4 regions of the Bacillus kalamii genome follow, and region 3 is predicted to be linked to each of the others. Evidence: predicted binding sites of a transcription regulator. Region 3 holds the regulator's gene; each other region holds the start of a gene.
The links. The regulator Rex, encoded in region 3, represses fermentation and respiration genes when NADH is low (regulators of the CRP and FNR family bind a similar motif). The targets are predictions, from matches to a motif close to TTGTGAAATATTTCACAA.
Positions count from the first base shown of each region.

Region 1: a site for Rex is predicted at 4,197-4,214, ahead of ABC357_RS00495 (L-lactate dehydrogenase). Genes of this name have one in related genera too.
Region 2: a site for Rex is predicted at 2,314-2,331, ahead of qoxA (cytochrome aa3 quinol oxidase subunit II). Genes of this name have one in related genera too.
Region 4: a site for Rex is predicted at 3,153-3,170, ahead of adhE (bifunctional acetaldehyde-CoA/alcohol dehydrogenase). Genes of this name have one in related genera too.

Region 1 covers NZ_JBDFMI010000001.1:93,866-99,694, reverse strand. The annotation lists gene spoVAD (stage V sporulation protein AD) at 1-628, opposite strand, end outside; gene spoVAC (stage V sporulation protein AC) at 628-1,107, opposite strand; gene ABC357_RS00520 (hypothetical protein) at 1,126-1,287, opposite strand; gene ABC357_RS00515 (DUF1657 domain-containing protein) at 1,386-1,589, opposite strand; gene ABC357_RS00510 (cysteine hydrolase family protein) at 1,664-2,188, opposite strand; gene ABC357_RS00505 (hypothetical protein) at 2,277-3,089, shown strand; gene ABC357_RS00500 (class I SAM-dependent methyltransferase) at 3,147-3,773, opposite strand; gene ABC357_RS00495 (L-lactate dehydrogenase) at 4,302-5,249, shown strand; tRNA gene ABC357_RS00490 (tRNA-Lys) at 5,393-5,465, shown strand; gene ABC357_RS00485 (LTA synthase family protein) at 5,563-5,829, opposite strand, start outside.
Region 2 covers NZ_JBDFMI010000001.1:2,502,920-2,508,748, reverse strand. The annotation lists gene qoxB (cytochrome aa3 quinol oxidase subunit I) at 1-1,010, opposite strand, end outside; gene qoxA (cytochrome aa3 quinol oxidase subunit II) at 1,056-2,033, opposite strand; gene ABC357_RS12410 (DNA sulfur modification protein DndB) at 2,827-3,930, shown strand; gene ABC357_RS12405 (DNA sulfur modification protein DndB) at 3,927-4,979, shown strand; gene ABC357_RS12400 (competence protein ComK) at 5,125-5,700, shown strand.
Region 3 covers NZ_JBDFMI010000006.1:916,579-922,407, forward strand. The annotation lists gene ABC357_RS22440 (ABC-F family ATP-binding cassette domain-containing protein) at 80-2,017, opposite strand; gene ABC357_RS22445 (redox-sensing transcriptional repressor Rex) at 2,573-3,256, shown strand; gene ABC357_RS22450 (YdiK family protein) at 3,304-3,507, opposite strand; gene ABC357_RS22455 (CPBP family intramembrane glutamic endopeptidase) at 3,504-4,235, opposite strand; gene groES (co-chaperone GroES) at 4,545-4,829, shown strand; gene groL (chaperonin GroEL) at 4,882-5,829, shown strand, end outside.
Region 4 covers NZ_JBDFMI010000001.1:1,540,929-1,546,757, forward strand. The annotation lists gene ABC357_RS07765 (LCP family protein) at 1-387, shown strand, start outside; gene trhA (PAQR family membrane homeostasis protein TrhA) at 515-1,165, shown strand; gene ABC357_RS07775 (phosphotransferase enzyme family protein) at 1,685-2,689, shown strand; gene ABC357_RS07780 (hypothetical protein) at 2,879-3,115, shown strand; gene adhE (bifunctional acetaldehyde-CoA/alcohol dehydrogenase) at 3,255-5,829, shown strand, end outside.

The DNA of each region.
Region 1 (5,829 bases), on a different contig from region 3:
CAACAGCTGCGGGTGCCATGGCGCCTCCCATATTAAATGGGTCAGTGAGCCCCATATCGATGACTCTTCCAATTGTGGCCGAGGTAACTCTTGGCCCGTTGCCCGATTGTCCCAAGACGGCTGCACCGGCACCAGTCACTGTCCACTGGGCAGTCGGAGGTTTTTGCCCCCCATATTCTGTAGGATACCGGAATTGCTTCTCTGCGGCAGAATTATGGCTGGCAGCACCGGTCAATATATAGTCGGCACCTTTTGTATCAACAATATATGCCCCCAGCGCCAACCCTTCCATCGATGTGGAACATGCGCCAAAGAGCCCAAAATATGGGATGCCCAATGTCCTGACAGCAAAACTGGTAGGGGTAATTTGATTGATTAAATCGCCTCCGAAGAAAAACTGGATCTGTTCCTTTGTAAGACTTGCCTTTTCTATTGCTTTTTGGCAGGCTTCCTCTAAAAATACACGCTGTGCTTTTTCATATGAATCCTGCTGAAGCCACGTATCTTCATGAAGCAGATCAAAATCCTCCGCAAGGCGCCCAAGCCCTTCGAATGGGCCGCCGACCGTACCGGTTGAAAGAATGACAGGTTTATTATCAAACACCCATGTCCGATGTCCCTTCAGCATTAGAATCCACCCCATTTAATCACCAGCATTTTGATGAGGGCCACAACAAAGGCAGAAAAAACCCCGAATACAATGACCGATCCAGCAAGCTTAAACATATTTCCGCCGACTCCGAGAACCAAGCCCTCCCGACGGTGCTCAATGGAAGCTGAAATAATCGCATTCCCGAAACCGGTGACGGGCACAGCTGTACCTGCGCCGCCAAACTGCGCAAGCCGGTCGTAAACACCAAATCCGGTTAAAAGCATGGAAATAAAGACAAATGTTCCAACGGTCGGATTGCCCGCAGTCTGTTCGGTGAAATTGAAAAAATAAATATAGAGAAATTCAAAAACCTGGCCAATTAGGCAAATGAGCCCTCCCATTAAAAAAGCCCTGATACAATTCTTTAAAATGGGCCGCTTAAGCTCCAACTGGCTTTGTAATTCCTGATATTCCTGTTGTGCAGGAGTCAATTTTTTCTTTTTGCTGCTTGACATGTTGGCTTTCGCTCCTTTTTAAAATTGGTTCAGCCGAGCTTCCCCTATTTTCCCATCAGGTTCTTCCCGCATGCGTTTCATATGTATATTCTTTATATTGGCAAGTGCATTATAGTCATCCAAATCGCGAATCGTTGAAGCTTCGTCATTTATGGAACAAAGCGCAAATAAATGGAGCATGATCCGCACACTTATTAAAAAATAGGCCATCTAACGGACGTCACTACCCTTCTTGCCATACAAGAAGGGGTTGGCTGCAACAACCAACCCTTCGAGGCTTACTGCTTGTATTGAGGCTCTTCTTTCTCCATCTGCTCGACACGGGGATACAGACTATCCACGATGGCCTGTGTTTGCGTCGCAGCATTTTGGTATAACTGTTTCGCTTCCTGATTATCAGTGCTTAAAGCAAAGGTCTCAAAGCTAGCTTGGGCAGTTTTTAGACCGGCAAGAGTTGTTTTGACATTATTAATGACAGTCATGATGACGCCTCCTTGAAGAGTTTCTCTTTACAAAGATAGTATTGGAAGTAGAACTGTAAATATGTTATCCAATATTATCCAGTTATTCCCTCCGCCATAAACCAAAATTCATCAACGAATGAAATGTAATTGCTGGCTTTTATATCAGCTCCGAGAACCTCTTTCATCATGCGGAGAGCAAAATCGTTCTCTTCTTTTGTATTGGAGGCTATGCAATCGGCCGGTACATATATGTTATATTCACGGATATAGGCTTCATTGGCACTGAAGAGCACACAAATATTGCCTGCAATCCCTGTTAAAATGACGTGCTTGGCAACCAGCTGGTATAGCAATGTATTCAATGCAGTTTCATAAAAAGCGGAATGTTTCGGCTTAATGAGGAAAAAATCATCGTCTTCCGGCGATATTTTTTCAAGCACAAATGGGCTAATTGCTACAGCCCATTTCTCCAATAGAATAACTCTGTTCAGTAAATTAACTGTCTGTAACATTCCGCCATTAATCATCGTGGCCTCCAATACTGCCACAATGAAAGTACCTATTTCTTTACTCTCATGATTTTGAACATGGAATCCTTCCTTTTCAAAAGGGGACATCCTCTACATTTCTCCCTAAAAAAGGTATAGTTGTAACTGGAGAAGCAATATCTCTCCACATACGAATACATATCGAAAGGATTCCAACATGTTCAAAAACAAAAGGGGCTTGATTATTTTATTGCTTTGCATCATTCTGGCGGCGGCTTTGATATTCTTTCTTGTCAACAACAGAACGAATGATGAAAAAACACACACTTCTTCCACATCCCAATCGCATGAAAAGAAGAAAGAAAACGTACCTGTCACTGATGAATATGGACCTGAAAAACTGACTTCAGAAGGGCAAAAAATCAAACAAAAAAACTGGGGTACCTATACTTTATTGAAGGACTATACAATCAATCAAACATTCAACGTTTATCCTATGTCCATCACAGTTAAGAATGTACGGATTATTTCAATGGATGGTCTGACAGATGACACAAAAGAACTATTGTCGCAATATACCGGATTAACGTATGAAGAGGCAATGGAAGCTTATCAAGATGATCATCTGAGCATGGAAGAAATGGACCAAAAAGTTGCCTATTCAAAGAGTGAAATCGATGATAAAGGAATTGCGTATATAGAGCTGACCTATCAGGCAAAAAATACATCAACAAAAGAAATCCAATTTTTCAGTTTGGAAAGGGTTACCTTCAATCCCGGCGGCACTTCATATGATGTACCCGATAAGAATTTCATTTTCTCGGAAGATACGTTTATGGGGACCTCTTCCGTCAGCAAAATTGATTATCGGGCAAATGAAGAACGGAAAGGAATAGTAGGTTTATTGAATGATCGGGGTGAAAATCTTAAGGACCTAACTTCTTTCACATTTACCACATCCCCCGTTTCCGATGGAGATTCACATGCCGAAATTACGCCAGCCAAAACATTCACAATCCAGTTGAAATAAATGAAAGAAGCGTTCCTATCTTTGGAACGCTTCTTTTGCTCTTATTAACACCCTATTTTATTTAGTGATTATCATTACTCCTCCACAAAGAGATAGTGGGTAAAATTCACAAATACATGAACCTTTCAGTAAAATATTTATTTCGTTATAAACGAAATAAAATTCCTCATTATCCCAAAACTCCACATTTTCTTGCCGGCACTTTTCAAGTTTTTCTCTTGTTTCAAAAGAAATGTCGCCAATGCATATTTTGCCGTTTTTATTCAACATAGATAATAGGGTATTGATAATGGATACTTTCTTTTCATCTGTAAAATGGTGCAATGTGTAGGTGCTAATAATATAGTCATACGTGTTTCCATAAAAAGCTTCAGGCATTCCATTCAATATATCCCACTCCAACAAATTCGCCTTTGGCATTTTGGGTTGGGCAATGGCGATCATGTCTGTGGAAAAATCTATTCCATCGATACGGTGTCCATTTTCATATAATTTGCTGGATAGTATGCCTGTTCCAAATCCAATGTCCAAAACAGAAGAATTCTTTTTCTGCATCACTTCGTTACATATCATATCCAAGATGTGTGTGTACCCGGCAAAGGGGTATTGGTTGTTTTCTTCACTGACCTGAACTGTATTATCATAATAAGCTGCCCATACATTAAAACCTTGATTATTTAACATATATACCCTCCATTAGTGAACCAATATGACGGGTAATCAACCAAATAAAATGGATTACCCGTAGTGGACCTCAATTGCATTTTTCTTCAGACTGCTGCTATGTACACTTTCCATTTACATCACACCTTTCTTGATTATTGTTAAATTTTAACACATTCATATCCTTTTTTAATATCCGCCTAAGCGGATTTTTAACTGATTCACCCGAGTATGCTTAAAAAAATCTATCTCTGCCAACGACCTCAATATTCTTCTATCATCTTTTATATAGATACGAACGGACAATTATTGATGGATGCTCTTTCTTGCACTTTTTTTCTGTAAAATCTGACTTCATACAAAAAAAAGTCATAAAGAAAAAATGTACAGTCAAAACTATTCTCACACAGTGGATTTACACCATATAATTCATGTATACGTTTTATGTTCAGTACTTCACAGCTATTCTTGATGGTGAAGGCTGCATGATTCGCATATTGATAAATCAGAAAATAAAGGAAACAACCTATAGAGGAGAGAAGACATATTATGATACGTTCCACAAGAAAAGTAGCCATTATCGGCACAGGCTTCGTCGGGGCCAGCGCCGGCTATTCAATCGTTAACCAAAATATTGTCGATGAATTAGTATTGATCGATGTAAACACAGAAAGAGCTCTTGGCGAAGTGATGGATCTTCAACATTGCGTAGATTTCACATCTTCCCGCACAAAAGTCCATTTAGGCACGTACGATGATTGCAAAAATATGGATATCATTATTATTACGGCAGGCGGACCCCCAAAGCCTGGCCAGACACGGCTCGATACATTGGAAATTTCAGCGAAGATCGCCAAATCCATCGTTACAGAAGTCATGAAGAGCGGGTTCTCAGGCATTTTCTTAGTAGCTTCCAATCCGGTCGATATAATCACCTATCTTGTATGGAAAGAATCCGGACTGCCAAGAAACCAAGTGCTTGGAACAGGTACTTCTTTAGATTCATCCCGTTTGAAATCCATCCTTTCACAGCATATCGATGTAGACCCTCGCAGTATTCACGGATATACAATGGGTGAACATGGCGATTCCCAATTTGTCGCTTGGTCCCACTTAACGATCGGCGGGAAACCATTCATGCAAATTCTTGATGAGCACAAAGAAAAATTCAGCAATATCGATTTGGATGAAATTACAGACCAGGTCCGAAAAGCAGGATTTGAAATCCTGAATCGTAAAGGGACCACTTATTATGGCATCGGTAATGCAATTGCCTATATCACACGCTCTATTTTCAATGATGATCATAAAATTATTGCCGTCTCCACTATATTGAATGGTGAATATGGCATGAAGGACATTTGTATGGGCGTACCAGCCATTATTACACGCCACGGTGTAAAAGAAGTCGTTGAACTTCGTTTAACTGACGAAGAAATGAACAAATTCCGCCAGTCTGAAAGTATCTTGAAAGAACATATGACTATGATCGGCTAGTTTTCCAAAAGAAAGAAACCCACTATCAATGTGGGTTTCTTCCTTTTCATCTTTCCTCTTTGTTATTTTCTGAAATAACAAGCGCATTTCTTTACACTTAATTTTATAGCGTTATAATATATATATTGTTTCACAGAAACAACGGGTTGTTAGCTCAGTTGGTAGAGCAGCTGACTCTTAATCAGCGGGTCGTGGGTTCGATCCCCTCACAACCCATACTAAGGGATGCAAAGGAGTTCACCTTTGTATCCCTTTTTATTTTGTATCTAAAAAACCTCTTAGCAGGAGTGCTAAGAGGTTTTTGCATGATATCTTAATTTGCTATGTGCTGCTGGCCCTGCTGAGTAAAACGGAGCAAGTCGCCATATATAATCTTATCTGAGTATTCCAGCTCTTGCTGTGCTTTATCGATATATGGTTTTGCTACCGACTTATCCGGAATGACTTCACCGGTTTTTTTGTCGTACAGCGTTTCACCTGTATACACGTAATCCTTTGTAATGAAGCTGCCATCACGGAATACAGTAAAATCAAGCTTATCTTTAGAGAATATATCTGTCCCCAATTGGATGCTGCCTTT
Region 2 (5,829 bases), on a different contig from region 3:
ATTGCGCCTTGTCCCATTGTATAGAAATGGTGGACCCATACAAGGAATGACAACATGGAAATGGCAACCATCGAGATAACCATCGATTTATAGCCGTACAGGTTTTTCTTCGCAAAAGTCGAAATGATTTCACTGAAGATACCGAAGGCCGGCAAGATTACAATATAAACCTCAGGGTGGCCCCATACCCAGAATAAGTTAGCCCAAAGCATGTCGTTACCGCCATTTGCCATGGAGAAGAACTGGGTTCCGAATAAACGGTCAAACATCATAAGTGCAAGAGCTACAGTCAATACTGGGAATGCAAATGCGATAATGATACAAGTGATCAGGGAAGACCAAGTGAACATTGGCATTTTCATCAATTTCATACCGGGAGCTCTCATTTTAAGAATGGTAACGATGAAGTTAATACCCGTCATCAGTGTACCAATCCCCGATATCTGAATCGCGAGACTGTAATAGTTATTACCTACGGTCGGGCTAAATTCATTACTTGCCAATGGGAAGTATGAAGACCAACCAGAGTCGGGAGATCCCCCGATAACGAATGAAATATTGAAAAGCATTGCCCCGGCAAAGAATAGCCAGAAGCTGATTGCATTCAAATAAGGGAAAGCAACATCACGTGCCCCGATTTGCAATGGGATAACGATGTTCATCAATCCCAGAATAAAAGGCATCGCCATGAATAAAATCATGATAACACCGTGTGTGGTGAAAATTTCATTGTAATGCTGCGCGTTCAATAATTTCATATCCGGCGCTGCTAGCTGTGTTCTCATCAATAATGCATCTACGCCTCCGCGGAATAGCATAAGCAGGGCGGAGATAATATACATAACCCCGATACGTTTGTGGTCAACAGTAGTCAGCCATTCATCTTTCAAGTAGCGCCATTTCTTAAAGTAGGTCAGACCCACTAAAATTGCCAGTGTAGCTACAATAATACTGACGTATGCACCATAAATCATCGGACTCATTTCTACTTTAAATTGATCCCAATTCACAGTTTGTAACTCCTTTCTCAATTGCTGTAATAGGTTCGGACATTATCAATGATTGCTGTGCTCGCCAGCATCATTGCCTTTATTTTCTTTGTCGAACACATTTTTGTCAGTGCCGCTTCCGTCTTTATTCGTCGTATCATCCATATGGTCCATGCCGTCCATATTATCCATGTCCATACCTTTCATGTTTTTATGCTCTACAGGCGGTGGACTGAATTTCAAGTGAGTGGAAGAATAAGATTTTCTGCCGACATAAGGTGTTTTTAATAGTTTATTAAATTCTTTTTCTGTTAGTTTCTTTTCGTTCGTTTTTACATCGTTAACCCATTCTTCGAAATCCGCAGGACTCATTGATAGTGCTTCGAATTCCATCTTGGCCGTTCCTTGACCGCTGAAGTTGGAGTTTCGTCCCATCATGGACTGCGGTTTATCAGCTACAAAGTTCAGCTTGGTAACCATGTTGCTCATACCGTATTTTTGTCCGCCCAGTTGTGGAATCCAAAGACTTGTAATCGGACCATAAGAATAAATGCGGAATTGTACCGGACGCTTCGTCGGGATGTTCACATAGTTGACTGTTTCAATTCCTTCTTCCGGATAACTGAAATGCCATTTCCAGTTGGAAGATGAAGCATAAATAATTAAAGGTTTATCCTTCTCATATCCTTCTGGAGTTTTTTCCACCTTGTTTGTGGTTACGACTGTTACCACAGACAGGATCGTCACGATAATGATCGGAATAATTGTCCAAGTGAATTCAAGGTACTTATTCCCTTTATCATGTGGCGGCTCATAATCTTTAGGAGCTTTTGAAGCCCGGTATTTGATAAGCATGTAAACTAATAGCGCCCATACAACTACCAGAATAATGATCATAAAGATTACTGAAAAGTTAATTGTATTTGCTTGTGTTTGAGCAACAGGACCATTTGGTCTAAACACGAGCGGTCTTTTATAATCGCATCCTGATAGAGCAAGGATTGTTAAAAAAGAACCAAATATGATTGCCCACTTCTTTTTCATAATGTACCCCTTTCTTAAGTGATAAGTGTGCTTCTTAAATCTCTAAACGATGAGAGAAATAGACGTCACAAATCGGAAAATCGACAAAATTCGGAATATGAAGATTCTCCAGATGCATGTAACTATTGAGGTATAGTGTTAGTGCATTCACATACCTGTAGTTATACTATATTAACTCAAAGTTAAAAATTCAAACATTAAAGATTTGTGATAATTTTGTGAAGGAAGGAAATGGTTAGAAATACTGGATTTTTCAGAAAAAAAGTTAATTAAATATAAATAATGAAATATTTTACATTATTTTAACATAATATTTTACAGATGTTGAATATTGATATATTAGTAATGTGTTAATGGTGAAAACTATATATATTTTGTAAAAAGGTGAGCAAATGGAAAATGTGAACAAATATTGTCAATTTTTAAAAGGATAAAAATAAGGAAAAAACTTTATAGTTGCGATTTATACCAAAAGGAATTATCGACTGTATGGATAGAGAAAAACTTTGTTTACGGAAACTGGAAGCAAAAAAATGACAGTTTCATAGAAACAAGTTTAAAAGTAAAAGAACAAACATGATGCAGTCATTTTTTTGTATGAATGAATTTTTTCGAGATTTACTCTTTTGCGAAAAAAAAGCACATTATACAGAATTAAAATAAAAAATCAATGTTTAGGAAGCGAAGTTAGTTAAGTATAAAAATGATTTAACGGAAAATTTATAATGTGGAACATTTAATGATTTACTTCCAAGTATTTACAGATGATAATATGACTTAAGGAGGAGATTAAATGTCCAATACGTCAGTTGTTTCTAAAATTAAGGGGACTTCCTTCCCTCAATTTGGTAAAGAAGTCTTAATTACCCAGATGAACTTTGCTACATTGGAGGCGATTTTTCAGATTGATGAAAATGTTCAACGAAAACTGGACCTCAAAAAAAGGGGAGAAATCAGATCGTTTATCTTAAAGGCTTTAGAAAGCGATTTTGAATTCATCTTTTCACCATTTATCTTTTCAGCAAGAGGAAGCATAATGCCCAACAGTGAGGGAGATTGGGAATTGGAAGCAGGTAGCTCGCTCTACATACTGGATGGCCAACATCGATTTAAAGCCTTGGAATCGTGTTTGAGTCATTTAAAGGTGCTGAAGGATATTCATGAAGATCTTCTGCAATTGGAAAAAGCAGAAGAACAGATGAAAATGATCAATAAATTGAAAGCGTATCCAATCGCTATGCAAATATATCTGCACTTAGATCAAAAGAGTGAAAGGCAGTTGTTCTCTGATTTGAATACTGAAAGAAGGGAGGCACATACTGGATTGGTCATGAAATATGACCATAGAGACTTTTATACGTCTTTGACGAGAAAGCTTGCCTGCCGTTTGCATGAGAATTTTGAGATAGAACTGAATCTATCTAGAATCAGCTTCAATAGCTCAGCCTATACCTCGTTGCCAATTATGAGAAAGTGCCTAATTGCGTTATTTGAAGGTTGTCTCAATGTATATAATGCTAGCCCAGCTTGCATATATGCCGAAAAAGAAGATTTAGAAAGGATTGCCTATTCTTTTTTTATTAAATGGACTGAGATATTTCCTAAAAATGGTCATAACCGAAAGAAATTTGCCTGTGGATTGACTGGAATACAAATATCACTAGCATATACAGTATTTCAGCTTGTAAGAGATTACGGATATACCTACGATGAGGCGATTGCAGCTTTGGATGGTTTGAAAAAGAATTGCACATGGAAAAATGATGATCCGTTGTTTGCACATTTATACGTCAGGGAGACGAGAAAACTGAAAAACCATTCAGTTTCCAATATGATCAAATGGACAAGCCAACAGTTCCTTGAAACGTTGAAAAAAAGAGGAGGACTGATCGTATGATTGAAAAGAATGTATTCGATAAAAGGCAGACAATGGGTGCGCTTACGATAAAGGAAATAAAACAATTGTATCAGGATGGTAATCTTATCCTCAGGGATACGGTTCCTAACCATGTTCGGCGAATCCGATATTACATAAAAAATAACGTATTGAATGGTGACATTTATTTTCCTCCGATTGTCGCAGCCATTACATTCAAAGTAGAAGGGGAAGGAGTTCCTGGTTGTTATGAAGTCATCGATGGATCCCACCGCCTTAAAGCTTTCATGCAATTGAATGGAGATTATATGAAAGTGGAGGAAGTGGATGGTGAAGGAAATCTGCGCGAGCATTATAAATTAATTGAACTGTTGGAACAGACTCGGATTACATTTCAATGCCTGTCTGGATTGTCCAATGAAGAGAAAGATCAGCTTTATATAGATTTAAACACAAAAGGAAAAAAGGTGGCTTTGTCAAAGCGGATTTCTTTTGATTCAAGAAGCCCATTGAATCAGATAACTAACGACATATTAAGAAACACTAAAGACCTTATGGAAGCAGGAGTGGAGACTGAAAAAAGAGCAGTCATCAGACCCGCCAATCAAAAACTGCTGTCTTTATCACAATTGAAGCAGATTGTGTCAGTTTTTCTTTATGGAAAGGCAGTTATGCAAGAAGGCGAAGAGAATAGACAGTTGATTTATATGGACTCAAACGAATATGCTGAATTGATTTCACTTTGGTTTCAGGAATTATTTGTTTTTGTGAATGCAAAAAAGATTGGCAATTATCATTTATCTATGTTGGCAAGTTTTCCATTGTTGATGGCTATTGCCATGTATGTGAATGACAGACAGCTGAAAAGATCGTTCATTGTAAGAAAAAAAGAAATGCTGGTTAAAATGCATGGCCTTCGCCACATTGATTGGAGATCGCAAAATCCAAAGTGGACGGAATTCGAGGGGAAAAGAAAAGGAGTCGATAATTATTTTTATTTAGCAAGTAATAAGGAGAATTTTAAAAAACTGATAGATATGCTTAAACGTGAGGAGGTGAGGACAATGTGAAAGAAAAACAGAAAAACCCCCAAGCAAGTCTGGCAGGACATCGCTGCTTGAGGGCACCAGACAGGGTATACCTGCTGACAATAGCAAGTATACCTTTTCCAAGGAAAAAAGAAAATGTTTTATTAATATGGAAGAGGTGGATGAGTTGAAGAAAGTTCCTGATTATAAATTGATTTTTGATTCTGTATTGATGTATACACGCTACGATTCAAACGGAGAACATTATGCAACTGTGATTGAAACGGATGGTGTGATCCACGTCAACCAAAAACCGATTGATATTATGAAAGAATCCATCCTGTATTATGGTAGTGACCTTTCAGGAGCGATTAAAGGCGCCAAACACCTATTGGGGGATATACGCATACCGCCGCTTAAGGTAAGTGGTTTTCATCGAATGTACTGGCTATGTACAGAAAAACTTACAAGTGGGAGTTGTATTTTCATGGCTTGCCACCATATTGACCAGGTTATCGGAAAGCCGAGAAAGAAGCCGGTTACAGTGATATTTAAAAACGGTTATTCAATTAGAGTAGAACTGACTTTGGATCAATTCAATGCAAAGCGGGGCAAGACGAATGATCTTCAGTTTTATACAGAAAAAAGGCTGCGCAATAAACAAGAGAAAGCGTTCAGTGACTACTTGATTATTAAGGATCCCGATACTGGCCGTTATGCTATCAAAAAAGAGCAGCAATCAGAAGATTTTGAAGAAGAATAATGAAACGGAAACCGATTCGATATTTGGATCGGTTTTTTAAGTTGTTGAGGCCGACTCCTTGTACGGATATCTATAAGTAAATGGCCGGTCAGCCAATAGAGAGGTTGACATAGATTAACGGTTTTATGC
Region 3 (5,829 bases):
ATTTATCCACAGAATTCTGAATATTTATGCCGAAAGAAATATCCAGAGCGATTTGCTCTGGATAAATAGTTCTCTGTTACTATAAAGAATTTTGTTCTTCCTCGAGTTGTCCCCATTCCTCCATCAGCTGGTCAAGTTCTTTATTGGATTGATCGAGCACTTCGTTAATAGTAAGAACTTGCTCATGGTCCTGATAAACAGCCGGATCGCATAATAACTCATTCTGTTTGGCTATCTTCAGCTCCAACTCTTCCATTTGCCCTTCGATTTCCTCGATTCTCCGGGAAATTTGCCGTTGTCTCTTTTTCACTTCTTTATCTTGCTGATAACTGCCTTTATCATCTTGGGGAACTGAAGCAGTGGTAGCTGCCTGTGCTTGATCATATAGTTCATGCGCTGCTTTTTCTGCTTTCTTTTCCACAAAGTAATCATAGTCACCAAGGAATTCTTCACTGCCATCTGTGGATAACTCAATCACCTTAGAAGCAATGCGATTAATAAAATAACGGTCATGGGATACAAATAAGATAGTGCCCGGAAATTCAACTAGCGCATTTTCCAAGACGATTTTGCTATCGAGATCCAAATGGTTGGTAGGCTCGTCCAATATTAAGAAATTTGCGCCCTGCATCATAAGCTTGGATAAGGCTAAGCGGGCTTTTTCTCCTCCGCTGAGCGTAGAAACAGGTTTTAGAACATCATCACCTGAAAATAGGAAATTTCCAAGCACTGTGCGGATGTCTTTTTCATTGGTTGTCGGATATTCATCCCACAGTTCGTTCAATACTCGTTTATTTGAAGTAAGGTTTGCTTGCTCCTGGTCATAATAGCCGATAACGACATTCGATCCGAAATCAACATGCCCTTTCAATAAAGGAAGCTTATTCAGCACGGTTTTTAATAAAGTGGTTTTACCGACGCCGTTCGGTCCGACGAGGGCGATACTGTCGCCCTTTGAAATGGCAATGTTGATATTGCGCGAGATAGGCTGTCCTTCATATCCAACGCTCGCATCAGTGATGTTTGCGACAATGTTGCCGCTTTGCTTTGTCATCCGGAAGGTAAAAGAAGCCGACTTTTCGTCTCCTAATGGACGATCCATTACCTCCATACGGTCCAGTTGCTTCCTGCGGCTTTGGGCCCGCTTCGTTGTCGTCGCACGGGCAATATTTTTTTGGATAAAATCATTCAGTTTCGCAATTTCATCCTGTTGTTTCTCATACAGCTTCATTTCTCGCTCATAATTAGCTGCTTTTTCTTCCAGATAGTAGCTGTAATTGCCATGGTATTTCTTGCTTGTAGTACGTGAAATTTCATAAATAACAGATACTACTTTATCCATGAAGTAGCGGTCATGGGAAACAATCAAAACAGCACCCTTGTAACCAAGAAGGTATTGTTCCAGCCATGTCAGCGTTTCGATATCCAGATGGTTCGTAGGTTCGTCCAGAATCAACAAATCGGGCTGCGAAAGCAGGAGCTTCCCTAACGCCAATCTTGTCCTTTGCCCGCCGCTTAAAGAAGAGACGGGTGTTTCGTAATCGAATTGCTGGAATTGAAGGCCATGCAGGACGGAGCGGATATCTGCTTCATACTGATAGCCCCCTTTTTCCTTAAAGGCAATTTGTAACTCATCGTATTCACGCATGATTTGCTGGTAGAGCACTTCATTATTATATGTTTCCGGTAGAGTCATTTTTTCCTCAAGCGAACGGAGCTTTCTTTCCAGATCAATCAGATGGGCAAAGACAGTCAGCATCTCCTCCCATATGGTCTTATCCGATTCAAGGCCTGTATTTTGAGCTAAATAACCGAACGTTAAGTCTTTTGGTTTGATTATTTCTCCTCCATCATAGGATAATTGCCCTGCGATGATTTTCAGGAGAGTTGATTTTCCGGCTCCGTTTCTTCCGACCAAGCCGATGCGGTCCCTTTGCTGGACTTCCAGTTTTATATCAGAAAGGACTTTTTCAGCCCCAAAGTATTTAGAGATTCTATTAACTTGTAGAACGATCATAATTTTTTCACCTCGGTTGTCATAGTTGTAGTGTAAACGATAAAAGGGTCAATGGGCAATTATGTAAAGCTTCTTTTGTGAAATGCAATACAAACTTTTGCACAAAGAAAGGAAAATAGTGTATGATTTAACGTAGGGGCTAATCTGCACGTTCAGATCAGTCCGGCAACTATCAATAGACATTCACATCAGTAAGAGTGCACATACAAACATTCCATCCGTGTACTGTTTGGTTATACAGCAAGTTACGTGCTATTATGTTGCTATCCTGTTATGTCCATGGATAAACCATGCACCTATTAGTTGTTGAAAAATCAAAATTTTTGATTATGTTTGACAATAACGGATAAAAAGGCGATAGGGGACAGTACGGGAATGAAAGCGTTAACAGGGATGCGCATTTGCGCAGTGAGCTTTACTTACTCCGAACGGTCAATTACTTCCTAATCAAAAGGTTAAGCCTTTTATTTAGGAAAAAAAGGAGTATCATCAGACCCTGATTATTATAGACAAAAATTAGTAAGAATGAGCAGAATATATTGGGGGGAGTTATTTATGCCGCATGATACATTAAAAATCCCGCAAGCAACGGCGAAGCGTTTACCGTTGTATTATCGGTTCTTAAAGAATTTGCATTCATCAGGAAAACAAAGAGTTTCTTCCGCAGAATTAAGTGAAGCGGTAAAAGTGGATTCAGCAACTATCCGCAGGGATTTTTCGTACTTTGGAGCGCTTGGCAAGAAAGGCTATGGCTATAATGTCAATTATTTATTATCTTTTTTCCGTAAAACACTTGACCAGGATGAGCTGACCAAAGTTGCGTTGATCGGGGTAGGGAATTTAGGGACCGCTTTTTTGCACTATAATTTCTTGAAAAATAATAATACGAAAATCGAAATGGCTTTTGATGTTTCGGAGGATAAAGTGGGTACGAAGATAGGGGAAGTAGAAATTTATCATATGGATGAAATGGAGGAACGCCTTCAGAAAGAGGGAGTTTCTGTTGCGATTTTGACAGTGCCTGCTAAAGTGGCACAGCCAATTACAGATCGTCTTGTCCATTCCAATGTGCAGGGAATCCTGAATTTTACGCCTGCGCGATTAAATGTGCCTGCTTCCATTCGTGTGCACCATATCGATCTTGCCGTTGAATTGCAGTCGCTTGTCTATTTTCTGAAGCATTATCCGATGGAGGATACTCATCATACCGATGATGAAACACCATTGTTCGAGAATTGAACATGAAAAAACCGATCATGCTAGGATCGGTTTTTTTGTATACTTTTTTATTTCTTTTTCATACGCATCAGACGGAAATGGAGCATAAGCAGCCGGATGCCTGTCCCAAAATCGATTGTGGCAAGAAAGACGATTAAAAAAGAAAATAAGTTCCAGCCATCCTGTGATACGTAGTTGATGGCCAGGAACGTGAAGACGATGCCAAGAACTATATACAGCAAGCCAGAGGCTAAAGGTGATTGACGTCTCATAATATTCCTCCAATAATGCTTTGTACGGTTTCAATAGATTGCATGATATCATCGTACTTCAATTGGACGATGACAACCAGCGTGTTCATCATGACATGGGCGAAGATGGGGACCAATATGCGATTCGTCCGTACATAGAGAAAGGCAAATGTGAACCCAATGGCTGAATAAAGCAGGATATGCGGCAGCTCCCTGTGCGCCAATCCAAAAATGACCGAGCTGACCAAAGCAGAAATGAAGAAGTTATACTTTTTGTATATGGTTCCGAAAATGATTTTCCGAAACACAATCTCTTCAAGAATTGGGCCAATTATGCTGGTTAAGATAACGAAAAGAGGGATGCTCTTAATCATTTGCATAATGAATGACGTGTTTTCCGATACGGTATTTATGCCAACCAATTGTTCAATTCGGACGGCGATATTCTGAGCGAATATCGCGATGAAAATTCCGCCGATCGCCCAGGCGATGGAAATGCCAACGGATGCTTTCGGTTTGTCGCGGAGGTTGCCTTCACCGGCAGAGCGTTCTTTCCGAAGCAGCCACAGGATGATGAACAAAGTTGCCAGGAAAGCGAAAATGGACCAATACGCATAACCATTAAGGATTGCCTTCTGTTCAGGCACCCCGGCCATCTTCCATATGAACGTAAAGAGCGGTGTCCCGAAAAATGGCGATAAAAGCATACACACATAAGTGATTAAAATCAATATATATTCTTTTTTCACTGAGTTAACTCCTTTAAAAAAGCACTTATGAGTATTGTACTTCTTTTTAGGGAAAGGTTACAAACGATTCCGGTTAATTGCTTGCTTAGGATTGTAATAGTAATGCCTTTTATGGCCCATACTGTAGAAGGTTACATCAATTTGTTGAGGCAAATGGCAAATCATGTAGAAAAAACGGGGATTTTTTTTAAAGTGAAATACTTGAAAAAAAGAGCAAATTTCATTATGATAATAATTGTGTTAGCACTCATTAGTGTTGAGTGCTAATAGATAATCTATCGTGAGTTAAAATTGAGGAGGGTGTTTTTCTTGTTAAAACCATTAGGAGATCGCGTTATTATTGAACTAGTTCAATCTGAAGAAAAAACTGCAAGCGGTATCGTACTGCCTGATACTGCAAAGGAAAAGCCTCAAGAAGGTAAAGTAATTGCTGTAGGCGCAGGAAATGTACTTGATAATGGCGAGCGGGTTGCTCCAGAGGTTGCTGTTGGCGATCGTATCATCTTCTCAAAATATGCAGGTACTGAAGTGAAATATGAAGGTACTGAATACTTAATTTTACGCGAAAGCGACATATTGGCAATTATCGGTTAATCAAAACCATACTTATACGAAACGTTTAAAAATTTAGGGAGGTAATGGAAACATGGCTAAAGATATTAAGTTCAGTGAAGAAGCACGCCGTTCAATGCTTCGTGGTGTAGATGCTCTTGCAAATGCAGTAAAAGTAACTCTTGGACCAAAAGGACGCAACGTGGTTCTTGAAAAGAAATTCGGTTCACCGCTTATCACAAATGACGGTGTAACGATCGCTAAAGAAATCGAGCTTGAAGATGCATTCGAAAACATGGGTGCTAAATTGGTTGCTGAAGTAGCAAGCAAAACAAACGATATCGCTGGTGACGGTACGACAACTGCAACAGTCCTTGCACAAGCAATGATCCGTGAAGGCTTGAAAAACGTTACTGCTGGCGCTAACCCAATGGGCATCCGCAAAGGGATCGAAAAAGCGGTTAAAGCTGCTGTTGAAGAGTTGAAAGAAATCTCACGCCCAATCGAAAGCAAAGAATCAATCGCTCAAGTAGCGGCTATCTCTGCTGCTGATGACGAAGTCGGCCAATTGATTGCGGAAGCGATGGAACGCGTTGGAAACGACGGCGTTATCACAATTGAAGAATCTAAAGGATTCGCAACTGAATTGGACGTAGTAGAAGGTATGCAATTCGACCGTGGATATGCATCTCCATACATGGTAACTGACAGCGACAAAATGGAAGCTGTTCTTGAAAACCCATATATCCTGATCACTGACAAGAAAATCGGCAGCATCCAAGAAATCCTGCCAGTGCTTGAACAAGTGGTACAACAAGGCAAGCCATTGTTGATGATCGCTGAAGACGTGGAAGGTGAAGCTCTAGCTACTCTTGTAGTGAACAAGCTTCGCGGAACATTCAACGCAGTAGCTGTCAAAGCTCCTGGCTTCGGTGACCGCCGTAAAGCAATGCTTGAAGACATCGCTGCCTTGACTGGCGGAGAAGTGATTACAGAAGAACTAGGCCGCGACCTTAAATCTGCAACAATCGATTCTTTAGGA
Region 4 (5,829 bases), on a different contig from region 3:
AAAGATGTTTTGAAATATGTCAGGTTCCGCCATGATGACGACAATGATTTCGGAAGAGTGAAGAGGCAACAGGAAGTCATGTTGAAACTAAAAGAAAAAATGGCTGGTGATGTGAGTTCACTTCAGCAAATTGCAGTGATGCCAAAGCTGATTGAAGGAGCAATGAAGTATGTAGAGACAGACCTGGGCATTTCAGACACCTTGTCATTAGCTTCATCTCTTATTATGCATAAAGTTAAATCAGTCGAAACAATGACTATTCCGATATCCGGTGCATTCGAAAACAAATCATATGACCATGCCGGTTCTGTGCTTCAGATGGATAAACAGAAAAACGTAGAGGCTCTACACGGTTTTTTTAATCATACAAAAGCAGTCAATAAATGAATAAGTATAAGCAAACGTGTATTGCTATCCTGCAAAAGCGTTTGCTTTTTCACTTTCTCATAGAAATCGGCATATTCTATTGTATAATAAACATAAGTCAGATGAACCGAAGCGAGGAGTTGAAAATATGAAAGATACACATGTCTATACAAAGAAGGAAGAAATAGTCAATGCAGTTACACATGGAATAGGTGTTCTTTTGAGTATAACAGCTCTTGTTTTCTTGATCATGAATGCTGTCAAAGAAGGAACCGCGTGGCATGTTGTTTCTTTTACCATTTACGGAGTGTCCATGCTGCTTCTTTATCTCTCTTCAACATTAGTACACAGTTTTCCAGAGGGAAAAGCGAAGGATATTTTTGAAATCTTTGACCACTCGGCTATTTATATTTTTATTGCCGGGACATATACACCATTCATGCTTGTTGTTATAAATGGTCCGCTTGGCTGGACATTGCTGAGCATCGTTTGGGGAATTGCATTGGTTGGAATCGTCTTTAAATCGTTTTTTGTTAAAAAATTTATGATGCTCTCCACCATTTTGTATGTGGCGATGGGCTGGTTGATCGTCATAGCTTGGGGGCCATTGACAGCAACACTTCCTGCTGCAGGGATCACATTGCTTGTATGTGGAGGGCTACTCTATACAGTAGGCGCTGTATTCTATGTGTGGAGAGGATTTTTATTCCATCATGCTGTCTGGCATTTATTTGTCCTTGCCGGCTCGGTTGCCCATTTTTTCGCTGTCTTATTCTATGTAACACCCATACGTTTTTAACCCTAAAACATCTCCAATAGGGGATGTTTTTCAGTTTGATGCTGTGCAAATGAAGACAACTCTTTTTCTTGCGAGACAAGGAAAACTACTTGGGACGAAGATGTTGATAGTTGGTAAATGCTTTAATGGCAATTTGATTGTGATTCAATTCACATAATTGTCAAACTTTAAACAATATTATATAATAAAATAGAACAATGGAACTGGGAACGGTTAAGAAAAATGGGGATGTTTTTCTTAAAGAAGGGGTTTTATATAATATAGGATTTTTTACTGAGTACCTTATAGTTGATTGGGATTTTTGATTGCAGAATATGTCAATGAACTATAATGTATTGATGAAAGAATCATTATGCTATTGGTACAATACCAATCTTAGCTACGGAATGGTTTTTTTACGTAAGCTTGCCTTATATTTTAAGGCAGGCTTTTTACATATACAAAGAATGTTGCTTATATTGTTTGAATATATAGAATTTAACATTATACTGTATGAAAGCCTATGAAAGAAGGGATTCGATGGAAACGGAAGTGGAGGTATTATTTACGCAGCAAATTATTGAATACGGTGCGGATTTGTTTGGGATGAATAGCCAATCTCTAAAAAAGCTGGGTGAGTACGAGAGTTATATTTTCGAGGGTGAAAGGCAAATGCGACAGGTGATCCTGAGGTTTACCCACAGCAGCCATCGTACATTGGATCAATTGGAAGCAGAGTGTGATTTTGTACAATATCTAAAAGAAAATGGAATCCATGTATATAAACAATTTAAGTCTAGAAATTATAAGTTTGCTGAAGGGTTAGAAACAAAAAATGGGAGTCAGTTCTACGTCACCTGTTATGAGAAACTCTCAGGCCGCCGTGCTGAAACCGCTGATATGGAAAACCATAGATTTTTGGAACAATGGGGAAATACAATCGGAAAAATGCATTCTTTGGCAATTGGATACGAGCCAGTGGCATCTATACCGAAAAGAAAGAGTTGGAGAGAAGAAGAACTGCTGAATTTACAGTCAAATGGTGATAAGATACCTATCCATATTCTGGAATATGCAGATTCGGTCGTCAGTGAACTAGATGCCTTCCCTGTAACAAAAAATAATTACGGGCTCATCCATTCAGATCTTCATACAGGCAATTTTTTGATAGAAAATAACCATTTAAATGTTTTTGACTTTGACGATTGCACGTATCATTGGTTTGCGAGCGATATAGCTATTCCGCTCTATTATTCTCTTGTGAGGGCCAATTTATCAAGTAAAGAGGCAACAAGACGGTTCACGGAGTTTTTTTTAACACATTTTCTGGAAGGCTACCGGAAAGCGAAGGACCTGGAACAGACAGAAATAGAAGCCATCCCCCTTTTTCTTCGCTTAAGAGATATCACTTTATTAAGCTTCATGTATAAAAAATTTGATTTTGATCAATTATCGATCAATGAGAAATCATTATTCGACCAGGTTTTTGAGAGAGTAAACACACAATCTACTATTACGCCTTTAGATTTCTTGGGATGGAAATAGCCATGGGAGGCAGCCTCTCTTTAGGAGGGGGTGTCTCATAAGAAAAGGAAGCGCTTTCTGTTTTTGCATTTTTTGTTCAAATATGAAAATGACATAGTTTGTTCAATATTTCACAATCTTTTCTTCATAACTCTCGCTTATAATAAAGCCTGTAGAGAGAGAAGCAAGACATAAAAGGAGAGATGATCCATGTTGATTTGTGAATGGAAACCATTCAGTACAGATTTGAAAATGTACAATCAAGATGAATTTGAACAGATGATGAATGATAAGTTTGAAGCTATGCAGTTTGAACAGAATGAAGAGATTCCAAGCATAATCTGGACTAAGAATTATGTTTGTCTGATCAAAAAGAATGCAAGAATCATTAATGATATCTCTATCACTAAAATACCTCGAAATCCTGAGTGCAGATCGTGTGGATGAAATAATCTGAAGCCGATAAACCCATCTGTACAGAAACATGCTCAATATTTCACAAACTTTTTGTATTACACTATGTATTTATTCTTAGGAGGCAAGATGTACAATGACAGTTGCTGTAAAAGATAATAAACCAGAAGTAATGAAAGAAGAAAATAATGTTGAAACAATGATCAATGACTTAGCGAAAAAGGGGAAACAAGCCCTAAATGAGTTTATGGAACTTGATCAAGAAACAATAGATAACATCGTGAAAGAAATGGCGCTTGCAGGTCTTGACCAGCATATGAGATTAGCTAAAATGGCTGTTGAAGAAACGGGCAGAGGCGTGTACGAAGATAAAATCATAAAAAATATGTTCGCCACTGAATATGTTTACCATAATATTAAGTACGATAAGACAGTGGGTATCATTAACGAGCGCACTCAAGAAGGTCTTTATGAAATCGCTGAACCAGTTGGGGTTGTAGCTGGGGTTACACCGGTAACGAATCCAACATCCACTACGATGTTCAAAGCGATCATCTCTATTAAAACAAGAAATCCTATTATTTTTGCTTTCCATCCATCTGCACAAAAATGCAGCTCAGAAGCTGCGCGTATATTAAGAGATGCTGCTGTAAAAGCAGGCGCTCCTGAAAATTGTATCCAGTGGATCGAAAAACCTTCCATTGAAGGCACAAAACTATTGATGAACCATAAAGATGTAGCGCTAGTGTTGGCTACAGGAGGCGCAGGAATGGTAAAATCAGCATACAGTACAGGAAAACCAGCGCTTGGCGTAGGGCCAGGGAACGTTCCATGCTACATAGAAAAAACGGCAAACATCAAACGTTCTGTCAATGATTTAATTCTTTCAAAAACATTCGACAACGGTATGATTTGCGCTTCTGAGCAAGCGGTCATCATCGATAAAGAAATCTATCAGGAAGTAAAAGATGAGTTAATCAGCAATAACTGCTATTTTGTAAAACCTGATGAGAAGAAAAAATTAGAAAAATTAGTCATTAATGAACAGTCCTGCGCTGTCAATGCCGATATTGTCGGTAAACCAGCAGCTGTGATTGCAGAAATGGCAGGTATAAAAGTGCCGGAAGATACAAAAATCCTGATTGTTGAGTGTAAGTCTGTAGGTCCTCAAGAACCGTTATCAAGAGAAAAGCTTTCTCCAGTACTTGCTTGCTTCCAATCCAAGAGCACTGAGGACGGAATCCGTTTAGCGGACGAAATGCTTGAATTCGGAGGCCTCGGCCACTCTGCTGTCATCCATTCAGAAGATCAGGAAGTAATCGAAAAATATGGCCTACGCATGAAAGCTTGCCGTATCATCGTCAATGCTCCTTCTTCACAAGGTGCTATCGGAGATATTTATAACTCTTATATGCCTTCCTTGACACTGGGCTGTGGTTCTTACGGAAATAACTCTGTCAGCACAAATGTTACATCTGTCCACTTATTGAATATCAAAAAAATGGCGAAAAGAAGCGTAAATATGCAATGGTTTAAAGTTCCGCCTAAAATTTTCTTTGAAAAGAATTCCATTCAATATCTGTCTAAAATGCCTAACATTTCAAAAGCCTTTATCGTAACAGATCCTGGAATGGTTGATTTAGGATACGTAGACCGCATCCTCTACTATTTAAGAAAGCGCCCTGATTATGTCCATTGTGAGATATTCTCAGATGTTGAGCCGGATCCATCCATCGATACAGTAATGCGCGGCGCTAAAATGATGGAGGAATTCAAGCCGGATTGCATCATCACATTGGGTGGCGGTTCAGCAATGGACGCTGCAAAAGGAATGTGGCTGTTCTATGAGCATCCTGAAATTCCATTCCATGGCTTGAAACAAAAATTCTTGGATATCCGCAAACGTGTATTCAAGTATCCTAGTCTTGGAAATTCAGCTCAATTTGTTGCAATCCCTACTACTTCCGGAACGGGTTCAGAAGTAACAAGCTTTTCAGTTATTACGGATAAAGAGAATAATGTCAAATATCCATTGGCTGATTATGAGTTGACTCCGGATGTGGCGATCATAGATCCGCAATTCGTCATGACCGTACCGCCATCTGTTACCGCTGATACAGGCTTGGATGTGTTGACACATGCGATTGAAGCATATGTATCAAATATGGCAAATGATTATACGGATGGTTTGTGCATGAAGGCAATTGAATTAGTATTCAAATATCTTCCTCGTGCATACCGCAATGGAAGCACAGACGAATTGGCTAGAGAAAAAATGCATAATGCATCTACGATTGCCGGAATGGCTTTCGCCAATGCATTCTTAGGCATTAACCATAGCCTTGCGCATAAGATGGGAGCAGAGTTCCATATCCCACATGGAAGAGCGAATGCCATCTTAATGCCTCATGTTATTAGATACAATGCAACTAAACCGAAAAAGTTTACTGCATTCCCTAAATACGAGCATTTCATTGCAGACCAACGTTATGCACAAATCGCCAAGATGCTTGGACTTCCATGCAAAACCACTGCAGAAGGTGTAGAGAGCCTTGTACAGGCAATCATCAAGCTGGCAAAAGAAATGAACGTAACAATGAGCATTGCTGATTGTGGCGTATCTAAGGAAGAATTCAACAGTAAAGTTGATTATTTGGCTGATAAGGCATTTGAAGATCAATGTACAACAGCTAACCCTAAATTGCCTCTTGTTACTGAGTTGGCAGAAATCTATAAAAAAGCTTATA